Regions from separate parts of the Blastococcus montanus genome, predicted to be linked through region 2. Evidence: riboswitches for the same ligand, from Rfam matches in the RefSeq annotation. Region 2 holds a riboswitch; the other holds the start of a gene.
What was found. A riboswitch is a leader RNA that binds a small molecule or an ion and turns the genes downstream of it on or off. The one in region 2 is predicted to bind thiamine pyrophosphate.

Region 1 (5,781 bases), 140 kb from region 2:
CGGTGACCTGCGCGACGGCGGCCCCGACCTCCGCGCGGACGGTCGTGTACAGCTCCTCCACGCGGTCCCACGTGCAGGCCGTCTCGAACGTCTCCACGATCGCGCCCATCCGTGCCATGCCGTCCCGGACGTAGGGCATCCGCAGGAACGCCGACCGCCACGTGTCCGCGGCGGTGTCCCGCCCGCCGCCGCCCGCGGCCACCGTGCCCCCGTGCGCGCGGGCCAGGCCGGTCAGCTCGGTGAGCCGGCTCTCCACCGGGTGGGCGGCCGACTCGACGCCGAGCACGAGCACCGCCTCACCCGTCGCCGCCCCGGCCATGGCGGCCTCGCCCGGGTCCAGCAGCCGGCAGTTCGCCGGGTGGAGCCCCGCCTGGGCGATCGCCCGGACGGCGCCCGTCGCCGCGGTCATGTCCGCGAACGTCACCGACGCCGACGCCTTCCACCGGGGCCGGTCCTGCAGCCGCATCCAGGCCTCGGTGATGACGCCGAGGGCGCCTTCGGAGCCCAGGAACAGCCGGTCCGGCGAGGGCCCCGCGCCCGACGCGGGCAGCCGCCACGACTCGTTCACCCCCGCCGGCGTCACGACGCGCAGCGACTCCACCAGGTCGTCGATGTGCGTGTGCAGCGTGGCGTAGTGCCCGCCGGCCCGGGTGGCGAGCCACCCCCCGAGCGTCGAGAACTCGAAGCTCTGCGGGAAGTGCCGCAGCGTCAGCCCGGAGGGGCGCAGCTGCTCCTCCAGCACCGGGCCCAGCGCGCCGCCCTGGATCCGTGCGGCCCGGCTGACCGGGTCGACCTCGAGTACCCGGTCCAGCCGCGTCAGGTCCATCGAGAGCCACGGCCGCTCGCCCCGGTACTCCACGCCACCCACGACCGAGCTGCCCCCGCCGTAGGGCACCACCACGACCCCGGTCGCGGCGGCCCAGTCGAGCAGGTCGACCACCTCCGCCTCGGTGCGCGGGAAGGCGACGCCGTCCGGGGCGCCGCGGAGATCGCCGGACAGGGCGCGGACGACGTCGCGGTAGGCCTTGCCGTACGTGTGCGCCGCTCGGTCCGGCGGCGCGGCGGACACCGGCAGGGACGGCGGCGGGGTGATCCGGGACGCCGGCAGGTCGACGGCGGCCAGGTCCGGGACGGCGCGCGGCCGGGTGCGCAGGCCGGGCACCAGCGCCCCCGTCGCGACGCACTCGTCGTCCGACAGGGCGCGGTCGGTGGTGCCCCAGCCCCACCAGGAACGTTCCGCGGATCCGGTCACTCGGGAATCCTCCAGTCCGGTGGGTCGGCGGGTTGCAGCAGCGGGTCGTCGGCGGCGAGCGTGCGCACCGGGCCGGGCGGCGTCGACGGCCCCTCGAACCGCACCGTGACCCGGCCGAGCCCCCGTCCCCACACCCAGCCCGTGCCGAGCTCGGCGTGCCGCACGTCCTGGCCCGGCCACCAGCGGCGCTCCGCGGGCAGCTCGGGGACCTCGGCGGGCTCCTCCGGCTCCGGCGTGGCGAGGGATTCCTCCGCCGGTTCCTCGTCGGTGGCGAACAGGTCGCCCTGGGCGTAGACCGACAGGCCGGAGACGCCGACACCGAGCAGCCGCAACCCGCCCCCGGTCCCCGCCTCGCCGAGCAGTCGCCGTGCCGTCGCGGCGATCTGCCGCACGTCGTCGGTCGGCTGGGGCAGCGTCTGCGACCGGGTGATCGTGGTGAAGTCGTAGCGCCGGAGCTTCACCGTGACGGTCCGGCCGGAGAAGGCCGACGCCCGGAGCCGCGCCCCGACCCGGGCGGCCATCGAGTCGATCTCGCGACCCAGCACGTCGAGGTCGGTGAGGTCGCGCTCGAACGTCTCCTCGTGCGACACCGACTTGACCCCGCGGTCGGGGACGACGGCGCGGTCGTCGTCGGCGCGGGCCAGCGCGTGCAGCCCCGCGCCGTGGGCCCGCCCGGCCAGCGCCACCAGGTCGGGGAGGGACTTGGCCGCCAGGTCGGCGACCGTGGCCACCCCGACCTGGCGCAGCCGCTCGGCCGTGGCCGGGCCGACGCCCCCGAGCCGGGTCACCGGCAGGGGGTGCAGGACGTCGAGTTCCTTCCCCGGGGGCACGACGACCAGACCGTCGGGCTTGTCCAGGTCGGAGGCGATCTTGGCCATGAGCTTGGAGCTGCCGATGCCCACCGACCCGGTGACGCCGCCGGTGGCCGCGGCGATGCGCTCCTTGAGCCTCTCGGCCAGTTCCGTCACAGCGGAAACCGAGAGGTCGCGCGGTGCGCCGGCGGCGAGGTCGACGTACGCCTCGTCGATGGAAACCGGCTCGACCAGCGGGGAGAGTTCGCGGAGCAGATCCATGACGACGTCGGAGGTCCGCCGGTAGGCGGCGAACCGGCCACCGAGGAAGGCCGTCCCCGGCGGGCAGCGGCGGCGGGCCTCCGCCGTGGACATCGCCGATCGCGCCCCGTAGGCCCGCGCCTCGTAGGACGCCGTGGCGACGACGCCGCGCCCGCCGACCCCGCCGACGACGACCGGCCGGCCGCGCAGCGAGGGCTTGTCCCGCTGCTCGACGGCGGCGAAGAACGCGTCGAGGTCGAGGTGCAGCACACTCGCCTCCCGCCGCATGCCCTCGATGATCGCCCGAACCGCTGCGTGGGGGTGCAACGACCCTCAGACCGGGACGGCCCACTCCTCGCGGGCGTGGGCCGCGCGCCAGAACTCGAGCTCGTAGCGGGTGGCGACCGCGAACGCCGCCTGCATGGCGGGCTCGTCGGCCGGCGACGTCGCCGCCGCCGCGTCGGTGAGCGCCCGGGCGCGGGCCGCCGCCAGCTGGAACGGCTCGGCGTCGTAGGTGGCCACCCAGCGGCGGTACGGGTGGCCGGCGGCCGCCCGCGCCTCGCGGGCCAGCCGCTCCCCGACGTGGGCGTAGATCCAGTAGCAGGGCAGCACGGCGGCGGCCGCGACGGCGTAGGGCGCGGTCGCCGCCGTCGCCACCAGGTACGAGACGTAGCCCAGGCAGGTGGGTGACGCGGCCGGCGGGGGGCCGGCCGGCCCGAGCAGCTCGGAGGCCAGCAGGTCGGCGTGCAGCTGCGTCTCGACGACGCCGCAGTTCTGCGCCCCGCCGGCCCAGAACGCCGCCGCCTCCGCGTCCGGCGCGCGCGCGGCCAGCAGGGCCAGCGCGCGGGCGTACCCGCCGAGGTACAGGGCGTCCTGCTCGAGGTAGTGGCGGAACGCCTCGGGGGCGAGCGTGCCGGCGCCCAGCTCCGCGAGGAAGGGCAGCTCGTCGATCGCCCGGCGGACCTCCGCCGTGGCCGCCCAGGCCCGGGCGCTGAACGTGCTCACGCCGGCCAGATCCCGGCGAAGTGGTGCACCGGCCCGTGCCCGGATCCGATGCGCAGCGCGGCGCCCTCGGTCAGCGCGCGGTGCAGGTAGTCCCGCGCCTCCTCCACCAGCACCGGCCATTCGGGGCGCCCTCCTGCGCGCGCCGCGAGGGCGGCGAGCGCCGACGACAGGGTGCACCCGGTGCCGTGGGTCGCGGAGGTCGCGATCCGCGGCCGGCGGGTGACCGTCGTCCCGGCCGCCGTCGCGAGCACGTCGACGCTCTCGTCGCCGCCGAGGTGCCCGCCCTTGAGCAGCACCGCCCCGGGGCCCAGGTCCAGCAGGGCCTGCGCCTGCCCGGGGAGCTGGGCGACGTCGGTGGCCGGTGCGGTGTCCAGCAGCGCCGCGGCCTCGGGGACGTTGGGGGTGATCAGGTCGGCCACCGGGAGCAGCTCGGCGCGGACGGCGGCGACCGCCTCGTCGTCGATCAGCCGGTCGCCGCTCGTCGCGACCATGACGGGGTCGCAGATCACCGGGCCGGGGCGCCGCGCGGCCAGCACGGCCGCCACCTCGTGGACCACGGCGGCGCTGCCCAGCATGCCCAGCTTGGTCGCGTGCACCTCGACGTCGTCGAGCAGCGTGTGCAGCTGGTGGGCGACGAACTCCGCGGGCACCGGGTGGACCCCGGTGACACCCCGGGTGTTCTGGGCCGTGAGGGCGGTGAGCACGGCGGTGCCGTAGGCGCCGAGTGCGCTGAAGGTCTTCAGGTCGGCCTGGATCCCGGCGCCCCCGCTGGGATCGCTGCCGGCCACGGTGAGGGCGGTGGGGGTCATGACGCCCACGCCGGGTCGGTGCCGTTGTTCTCGCGCAGCGCCGTCCGGGCTGCGCGCAGGTCGATGGCTTCCACGCCGGTGACATCCCTTCGCCAGTGCGAACTGGAGCAGGTTCGACGGGTGTGTTCTCAGTCCCGGGCGGGACACCCCGTGCCACGTACGGTCCGAACCTAACCCAGCCCGCCCTGCGGCGTCACGGGGCGTGGGTGTCCTGGTCCGGCGGGGTCCGGTGCCCTAGGTTCGCGCAGGTGGATCACCATCTCGCCCAGGTGAACGTCTCCCGGCTGCTCGCGCCGCTGGACAGCCCGCTGCTGGCCGACTTCATGGCCGCGCTCGACGAGGTCAACGCCGAGGCCGACCGCGCCCCCGGCTTCGTCTGGCGGCTGCAGACCGAGGACGGCAACGCCACCTCGGTGCAGGCCTTCGGCTGGGACGCCGCCGGCAGCCACGGCGTGGTCGTGAACCTCACCGTCTGGCGGGACGTCGAGTCGCTCGCCGGCTACGTGTTCGGCGGGCGGCACGTGCAGATCATGCGGCGGCGCCGGGAGTGGTTCGCCCGGGCGGCGGAGGCGACGACGGCGCTGTGGTGGATCCCGGCCGGCTCGCTGCCGACCACCGACGACGCCGAGGCGCGGATCCGCCATCTGCGCGCCCACGGGCCCACGCCGGAGGCCTTCACCTTCCGCACGCCTTTCGCGCCGGTGACCGGTGCGGTCGTGCCGGCCGACGACGACTGGCTCTGCCCGGTATGAGGCCGCTCCGGCCGGACCGCCCCCGGGTCGGCCGGGGATCTGGTGCACGACATGGGCGATCGCTAGGTTCCGCCGTGTGACGGGGACCGATCGCCACGGCCGTCCGTACCCACCGGTGGACGGCGACGAGGTCGCCACGCTGCTGGGCTTCCTGGACCACCACCGCGCCACCCTGGCGTGGAAGTGCGCGGGACTGGACGCCGATGCCCTCCGGGTCCCGGTGGCCGCCTCGTCGATCACGCTGGGCGGGCTGCTGAAGCACATGGCTCTCGTCGAGGCGCTGTGGTTCTCGCTGTGGCTGCACGGTCGCAGTCCGGGCGACCCGTGGGTGGCGGTCGACTGGGACGCCGATCCCGACTGGGCGTGGCGCTCCGCCGCAGGGGACTCTCCCGAGGAGCTCCGGGGGCTCTGGGAGGCCGCCGTCGCGCGCTCCCGCGACCTCGTCGCCGAGGCGCTCGCCGACGGCGGTCTCACTCGCCAGGCCGTCGTGGCGCCCTGGCCCCCGGACGACGTCCGGCCGACCCTGCGCTGGATCCTGCTCCACATGGTGGAGGAGTACGCCCGGCACAACGGTCACGCCGACCTCATCCGGGAGTCGATCGACGGCCAGGTCGGCGACTAGCAGGGGCGCTGCGTCTCAGGAGGGTGGCGCGGCTCAGCCCTCGGTGGAGGTGCCGTCCGCTCCCCCCAGTACCGGGGCGGGGGGCGGACGTGCCTCCCGAGCTGCGCCCACCAGTGCGGCGAGGGCGGTGACCGCCGCGGCCGTGACCAGGGTGGCGGCCGGCCCGGCCGAGCGGAGCAGGGGCGCCGCCAGCATGCCGGCGAGACTCGCCCCCAGCCCGGCGACCGCCGACAGGCCGGAGAAGCCGGTGGCCGCCGCGGTGGCCGGCAGCCGGGCCTGGAGGGTCAGG
Region 2 (5,781 bases):
GGTGCACGGCCTGCGGGCACGTGTACTGGCGGGGCGCGCACGCCGGACGCATCGACGAGCTGGTCCGGACCGCGCGGGGAAGGTCAGGCTGACCTTGGCCCCCGGGGGCCACGGGTCGGCCCCGGCGTGACACCACCGCCGGGCAGGACAGCAGCGACCGCCCACCCCGGGCGACGCCACCTGCCCGACCCACTCCTTGCGAGGCCGCCGTGTACCTGTCGAAGACCGAGGCCGCCGTCCTGCCGACGACGCTGGGCCCGGCCACCCGCCCGGCACCGCCCGCCCCGGGCCGCCGTCGGCTGTGGTCGATGCTGGGCCCGGCCTTCGTCGCCGCCGTCGCGTACGTGGACCCCGGGAACTTCGCCACGAACTTCTCCGGTGGCGCCGCCTTCGGCTACACGCTGCTGTGGGTGATCGTCGCGGCCAACCTCATGGCGATGCTCATCCAGGCGCTGACGGCGAAGCTCGGGCTGGCCACCGGCCGCGACCTGGCCACGCTGTGCCGCGAGAACCTGCCCCGGCCGGTCACCCGGGGGCTGTGGCTGCAGGCCGAGGCGGTGGCCATCGCCACCGACCTGGCCGAGATCGTCGGTGGCGCGGTGGCGCTCTACCTGCTGTTCGGGGTGCCGCTGCCGATCGGCGGCGTCATCACCGCCGTCGTCGCCTTCATCCTGCTGGCGGCGCAGTCCCGCGGGTACCGCCCGTTCGAGCGGGTCATCGCCGGCCTGCTGCTGGTCATCGGGATCGGGTTCGGGTACACCCTGATCGGCTCCGGGGTCGACCCGGCCGGGCTCGCGGGGGGCATGGTGCCCTCCTTCGAGGGGTCCGAGAGCATCGTGCTGGCCACCGGCATCCTGGGGGCCACGGTCATGCCGCACGTCATCTACGTGCACTCGGCGCTCACCCCCGGTCGCTACGGGGACTCCGTCACCGCCGGCCGCACCCGGGAGGGCCGGGGCCGGCTGCTGCGGGCCCAGCGCCTCGACATCGTCCTGGCCATGGGGCTCGCCGGGCTGGTGAACGCCGCGATGCTGGTCATCGCCGCCCAGCTGTTCACCAGCGGCAGCGGCGCCGACACCCTCGAGGGCGTGCACGCCGGGCTCGGCGACCAGCTCGGCACCGGGGCCGCGCTCGCCTTCGCCATCGCGCTGCTGGCGTCGGGGTTCGCGTCGTCGTCCGTGGGCACGCACGCCGGGCAGGTCGTGATGGCCGGCTTCCTCAAGCGGCACATCCCGGTGCTCACCCGACGGCTGATCACGCTCGCCCCCGCGCTGGCCGTCCTGGTGCTCGGCGGCGACCCGACGACCGCCCTGGTCTGGTCGCAGGTGGTGCTCTCCTTCGGCATCCCGTTCGCGCTCGTCCCGCTGCTCTGGCTGACCAGCCGCCGCGACCTCATGGCCGGCTGGGTGAACCGCCGGGTCACCACGGTCGCCGGCGCCGTGGTCGCGGCGCTGATCATCGGCCTGAACGCCCACCTGCTCCTCGGCCTCCTCGGCTGAGGGCCGCCTGCCCCGTGCGCCAGGGCATCGCGGAGGGTGGAGGAGCGGTGCCAGCTGCCGTCGTCCGGACACCTCACTGTCCGACCCCGCGGCCCGACGACGAGCAGATCCCGCACGCACGACACCTCGGTGCGCTCACCGAGCGGCGCGTTCGATCCTCTTCTCGTGCCTCCTCTTCCTCCGGTGGAGCTTCCACCAGCTCCACGTGCCGGACACGTGAGCCCTGCCGAGCTCCTCGACGCTCGGCAGCCCGTCGGCCGCGAGCTCCCCGTCGATCTCAGCCGCATCCCTGGACTCAGAACTGGCCACTTCCGCCTGGGCGGCGCGAATGCGGCGTGATGCCAGAGGATGGGCGGAGATCTGTGCATCGACTTCCGCGAGCTCAGCCGTCAGGGTGCTCACGTTCTCGTGTCGGCCGAACATGCCATCTCCCCATGACGCAACGGACTGCCGTCCAGTCGCCTGCGGAGAGAATGGCGGACGAGGTGCCCCTCTCTGCGGTGCGAGCGATCTGAGGACCATGTCAGCCGATACCCGTCAGAAGCTCGGCCGCATTCCCGGCGGCGGCCACCGGGTGCCTCGGCGCGCTGCCGGACGAGTGATCGAGAAGCCGGCGAAGCCCGGTCGCTCCTACCCCGGGCCCTGCATCTAGGGTCGGCGGCACAACTGAACACACATTCACAGCAGGGGAGCGCTTCGGCGCTGAGAGTGCGGGACACCGCAGACCCTCGAACCTGATCCGGGTCATGCCGGCGCAGGGAGTCTGGAGGAACACCATGGCCGAACCGGCCGTCCGTCCGTCGTCCGCCGACACCGCCGAGCGCAACCCCGGTGGCGTCCGCTGGCGCACCGTCGACATCGTCGTCGCCGCCGTCCTGGGCGTCGCCTTCGGCGTCGTCTTCTGGGCGTGGAACCTCGTCGGCGAGGCCACCTCGACCCCGCTGGACTTCTTCCCGCCGATCAAGGGGCTGCGCAACGGCGTCTACCTGATGCCCGGCGTCGTCGCCGGGCTGCTGGTCCGCAAGCCGGGCGCGGCGGTGTTCGCCTCCACCCTCGCGGCCGCGGTCAGCCTGCTGCTCGGGTCCCCCTACGGCATGATCATCATCGTCTACGGCTTCGTGCAGGGCCTCGGTGCCGAGCTCGGCTTCCTGCTCACCCGCTACCGCAGCTTCGGCTGGGGCACCGCCATCCTGGCCGGCGTCACCGCCGGGCTGTCGACGTCGATCCTCGACATCACGCTCTACTACCCGGACGTCGCGTTCTGGCTGAACGTGGCCTACGCCGTGTTCACCGTGCTCTCCAGCGTGCTGCTCGCCGGTGTGGTCGGCCTGCTGCTGGTCCGCGCGCTGGCCCGGACGGGGGCGCTGAGCTCCTTCGCCGCGGGCCGCCAGCGCGTCTGACGCGCGGGCGTCGTGCTCGGCAGACGTTCGCCGGACGCTCGCCCGCTGCCCACCGTGGTGGGCAGCGGGCGACCGTCCGAGGAGGCACGGCCCGCCCGGGTGGTGGCCCGCGGCCTGGGCGTCCGGCACGCCTCGCGGCGGGCCTGGGCGCTGACCGGCGTCGACCTGACCATCGAGCCCGGTGAGCGGGTGCTGCTCACCGGCGCCTCCGGGGCGGGGAAGTCCACGCTGCTGTGGGCGCTGGCGGGCATCCTCGACCCGGAGGCCGCCGAGCTCGTCGGGGAGCTGACCGTCGCCGGCGTCGCACCGCCGGACGCGCGCGGGCGGCTGGGGATGCTCGCGCAGGACCCCGACAGCCAGCTCGTCATGACCCGGGCCGGTGACGACGTCGCGTTCGGGCTGGAGAACGCCGGCCTGCCCGCCGACCGGATCTGGCCACGGGTCGACGAGGTGCTGGCGGCGGTGGGGTTCGGCCACGGCCGGGACCGGCCCACCCATGCGCTCTCCGGCGGGGAGAAGCAGCGGCTCGTCCTCGCCGGTGCGCTGGCCCGCCGCCCCGGGCTCCTGCTGCTCGACGAGCCGACCGCCCAGCTCGACCCGCCGGGCGCCGAGCTGGTCCGCACCGCCGTGGCGCGGGCCACCGCCGACCGCCGGGCCACCGTCGTCGTCGTCGACCACGACGCCGGCCCCTGGCTGCCGCTGGTCGACCGCGTGATGGAGGTGGTGCCGGGCGGGCTCGTCGAGCACCCACCCACGTGGCGCCCGCCGCGGCGCGCCGAGGGGCTGCGCCTGCCCGCCGCGACGGACGGACCGGTCCTCCTCACCGCGGAGGCCGCCGGGTTCACCTACCGCGGGGCGGCGCACCCGGCGCTGCGCCCCACCGACGCCACCCTCCGCGGCGGCACCGCACTGGCCGTCACCGGGGCCAACGGGCGGGGGAAGTCCACGCTGGCCCTGCTCCTCGCCGGGTTGCGGGAACCGGGCACCGGCCGGGTCGAGGCCGGGGCGGAGCTCGCCGCGGGCGTGCGCGGCGGGAGCCGGGCCCCGGCCCGCTGGCGCGCCGGCGAGCTGGTCACCCGCATCGGCACGGTGTTCCAGCACCCCGAGCAGCAGTTCCTCACCGGCCGGCTGCGCGACGAGCTGGCCCTCGGGCCGCTGCGCTCGGGCACCGGCGCGGCCGCCGCCCGGGCGACGGCGGAGGAGCTGCTGGAGCGGCTGGGGCTGACCCCCTTCGCCGACGCCAACCCCTACACCCTCTCCGGCGGCCAGCAGCGCCGGCTGTCGGTGGCGACCGTGCTGGCCACCTCGCCCCGGGTGCTCGTGCTCGACGAGCCGACCTTCGGGCAGGACGCCGCCACCTGGCGGGAGGTCGTCACCCTGCTGGCCGAGCAGCGCGCCCGCGGGTGCGCGGTCGCCGCCGTCACCCACGACGCCGACCTCGTCGAGGTGCTGGCCGACGAGGTGCTCGAGCTGTGACGACGCCGCTGGCCCTCGGCCCCGCGCGGGACGTGCCGCTGTCCCGGATCAACCCGGTCGCGCAGCTGACCGCGATCGGCATCGTCACGCTGGTGCTGCTCACGAGCCTCGACGTCGTGACCCCGGCGGTCGTGCTCACCGCCGAGCTGTGCCTGCTGCCCGCCGCCGGGCTCACCGACCCGCGTGACCTGTGGCGCCGCACCTGGCCGCTGATCCTGGGCGCCACCTCCGTCGGCGTGGTCAACGTGCTGCTCTCCGGGGACGCCGATCCGGTGACCGGGGTGGGGCTCGCGCTGCGGGTGGTCGGCCTGGCCCTGCCCGGCGTGCTGCTCGTCGCGTCCACCGATCCGGTCCGGCTCGCCGACGCGCTCACCATCCACTGGCGGGTGTCCACCCGGTTCGCCTACGGCGCGCTCGCCGCCCTGCGCCTGGCGCCGCTGCTGGTCGCCGAGTTCGAGTCGGTCCGCCTGGCGCGGCGGACCCGCGGGGTGGAGGCCGGCCGGAGCCCCGTCGCGCGGGTCCGGCTGCTCGCCGGCGTGGGGTTCACCCTGCTCGTCGGTGCGGTGCGCCGCGGCTCCCGGCTGGCGACCGCGATGGACGCTCGCGGTTTCGACTCCGGCATCGTGCGCACCAACGCCCGCGGATCGCGGCTGCACCCCCGCGACACCTGGTTCGTCCTCGCCACGGCGGCGGTCTGCGCGGTCGCCGTCACGCTCAGCGTGGTCACCGGGAACTGGTCACCGGTCTTCGTGGGCGGCTGACCGGCGCCCACCGGGCCGGGCGGGGCCCCGGTGTCAGGCGCCGCGCCAGGCGGCGTCGAAGAAGCCGACCTCCAGCTGCATCGCCCGGGAGTAGGCCGCCCGCAGCGCCGGGGTGTCGACGGCGACGGTGTCCAGCAGCCGCTCGAGGGTGGCGGCGAGCTCCTCGAAGCCGGGGTCGGCGTAGGTGCGCACCCACTCCTCGTACGGGCCGGACGCCCGGCCGGCCAGCGACTGCCCGAGGTGGGCGTACAGGCGCATGCAGGGGGTCATCGCCGCGCAGGTCAGCGCGACGCCGCCCAGCGAGGCCGTGGCCAGCAGGAAGTCGGTGTAGGCCGACGTCGCCGGCACCGGCCGGACGGCGGTCAGGTCGATGTCCCAGCGCCGCGCGTAGGAGGCGTGCAGGCGCAGCTCCTCGCGCACCCCGGCCAGCAGGTCGGCGAAGACGTCGAGGCAGGCGCGGTCGGGGCTGTGCGCGACGCCCAGGGCGTAGGCCCGGGCGAACGCCTCCAGGAAGAACGCGTCCTGGGCCACGTACCCGGCGAACCGGTCCCGCGGCAGCGTGCCGTCGGCGATCCCCTGCACGAAGGGGTGCGCCAGCGCCGCGGCGGCGCGGTCGGCCTCGGCGGTCCAGAGCTCGCGGGACAG

Region 1: another riboswitch for thiamine pyrophosphate. It lies ahead of thiD (bifunctional hydroxymethylpyrimidine kinase/phosphomethylpyrimidine kinase); the one in region 2 lies ahead of ABDB74_RS00420 (ECF transporter S component).

What each region holds. Positions count from the first base shown of each region.
Region 1 covers NZ_CP155551.1:4,248,046-4,253,826, reverse strand. Annotated here, with positions in the region: gene ABDB74_RS20440 (FAD-binding oxidoreductase) at 1-1,252, opposite strand, end outside; gene ABDB74_RS20435 (DNA polymerase IV) at 1,249-2,592, opposite strand; gene ABDB74_RS20430 (TenA family transcriptional regulator) at 2,638-3,309, opposite strand; gene thiD (bifunctional hydroxymethylpyrimidine kinase/phosphomethylpyrimidine kinase) at 3,306-4,118, opposite strand; TPP riboswitch at 4,186-4,279, opposite strand; gene ABDB74_RS20420 (DUF3291 domain-containing protein) at 4,367-4,870, shown strand; gene ABDB74_RS20415 (DinB family protein) at 4,947-5,492, shown strand; gene ABDB74_RS20410 (hypothetical protein) at 5,526-5,781, opposite strand, start outside.
Region 2 covers NZ_CP155551.1:88,130-93,910, reverse strand. Annotated here, with positions in the region: gene ABDB74_RS00435 (Mut7-C RNAse domain-containing protein) at 1-92, shown strand, start outside; gene ABDB74_RS00430 (Nramp family divalent metal transporter) at 210-1,499, shown strand; gene ABDB74_RS00425 (hypothetical protein) at 1,635-1,922, opposite strand; TPP riboswitch at 2,175-2,278, shown strand; gene ABDB74_RS00420 (ECF transporter S component) at 2,276-2,899, shown strand; gene ABDB74_RS00415 (ATP-binding cassette domain-containing protein) at 2,954-4,375, shown strand; gene ABDB74_RS00410 (energy-coupling factor transporter transmembrane component T) at 4,372-5,136, shown strand; gene ABDB74_RS00405 (TenA family protein) at 5,170-5,781, opposite strand, start outside.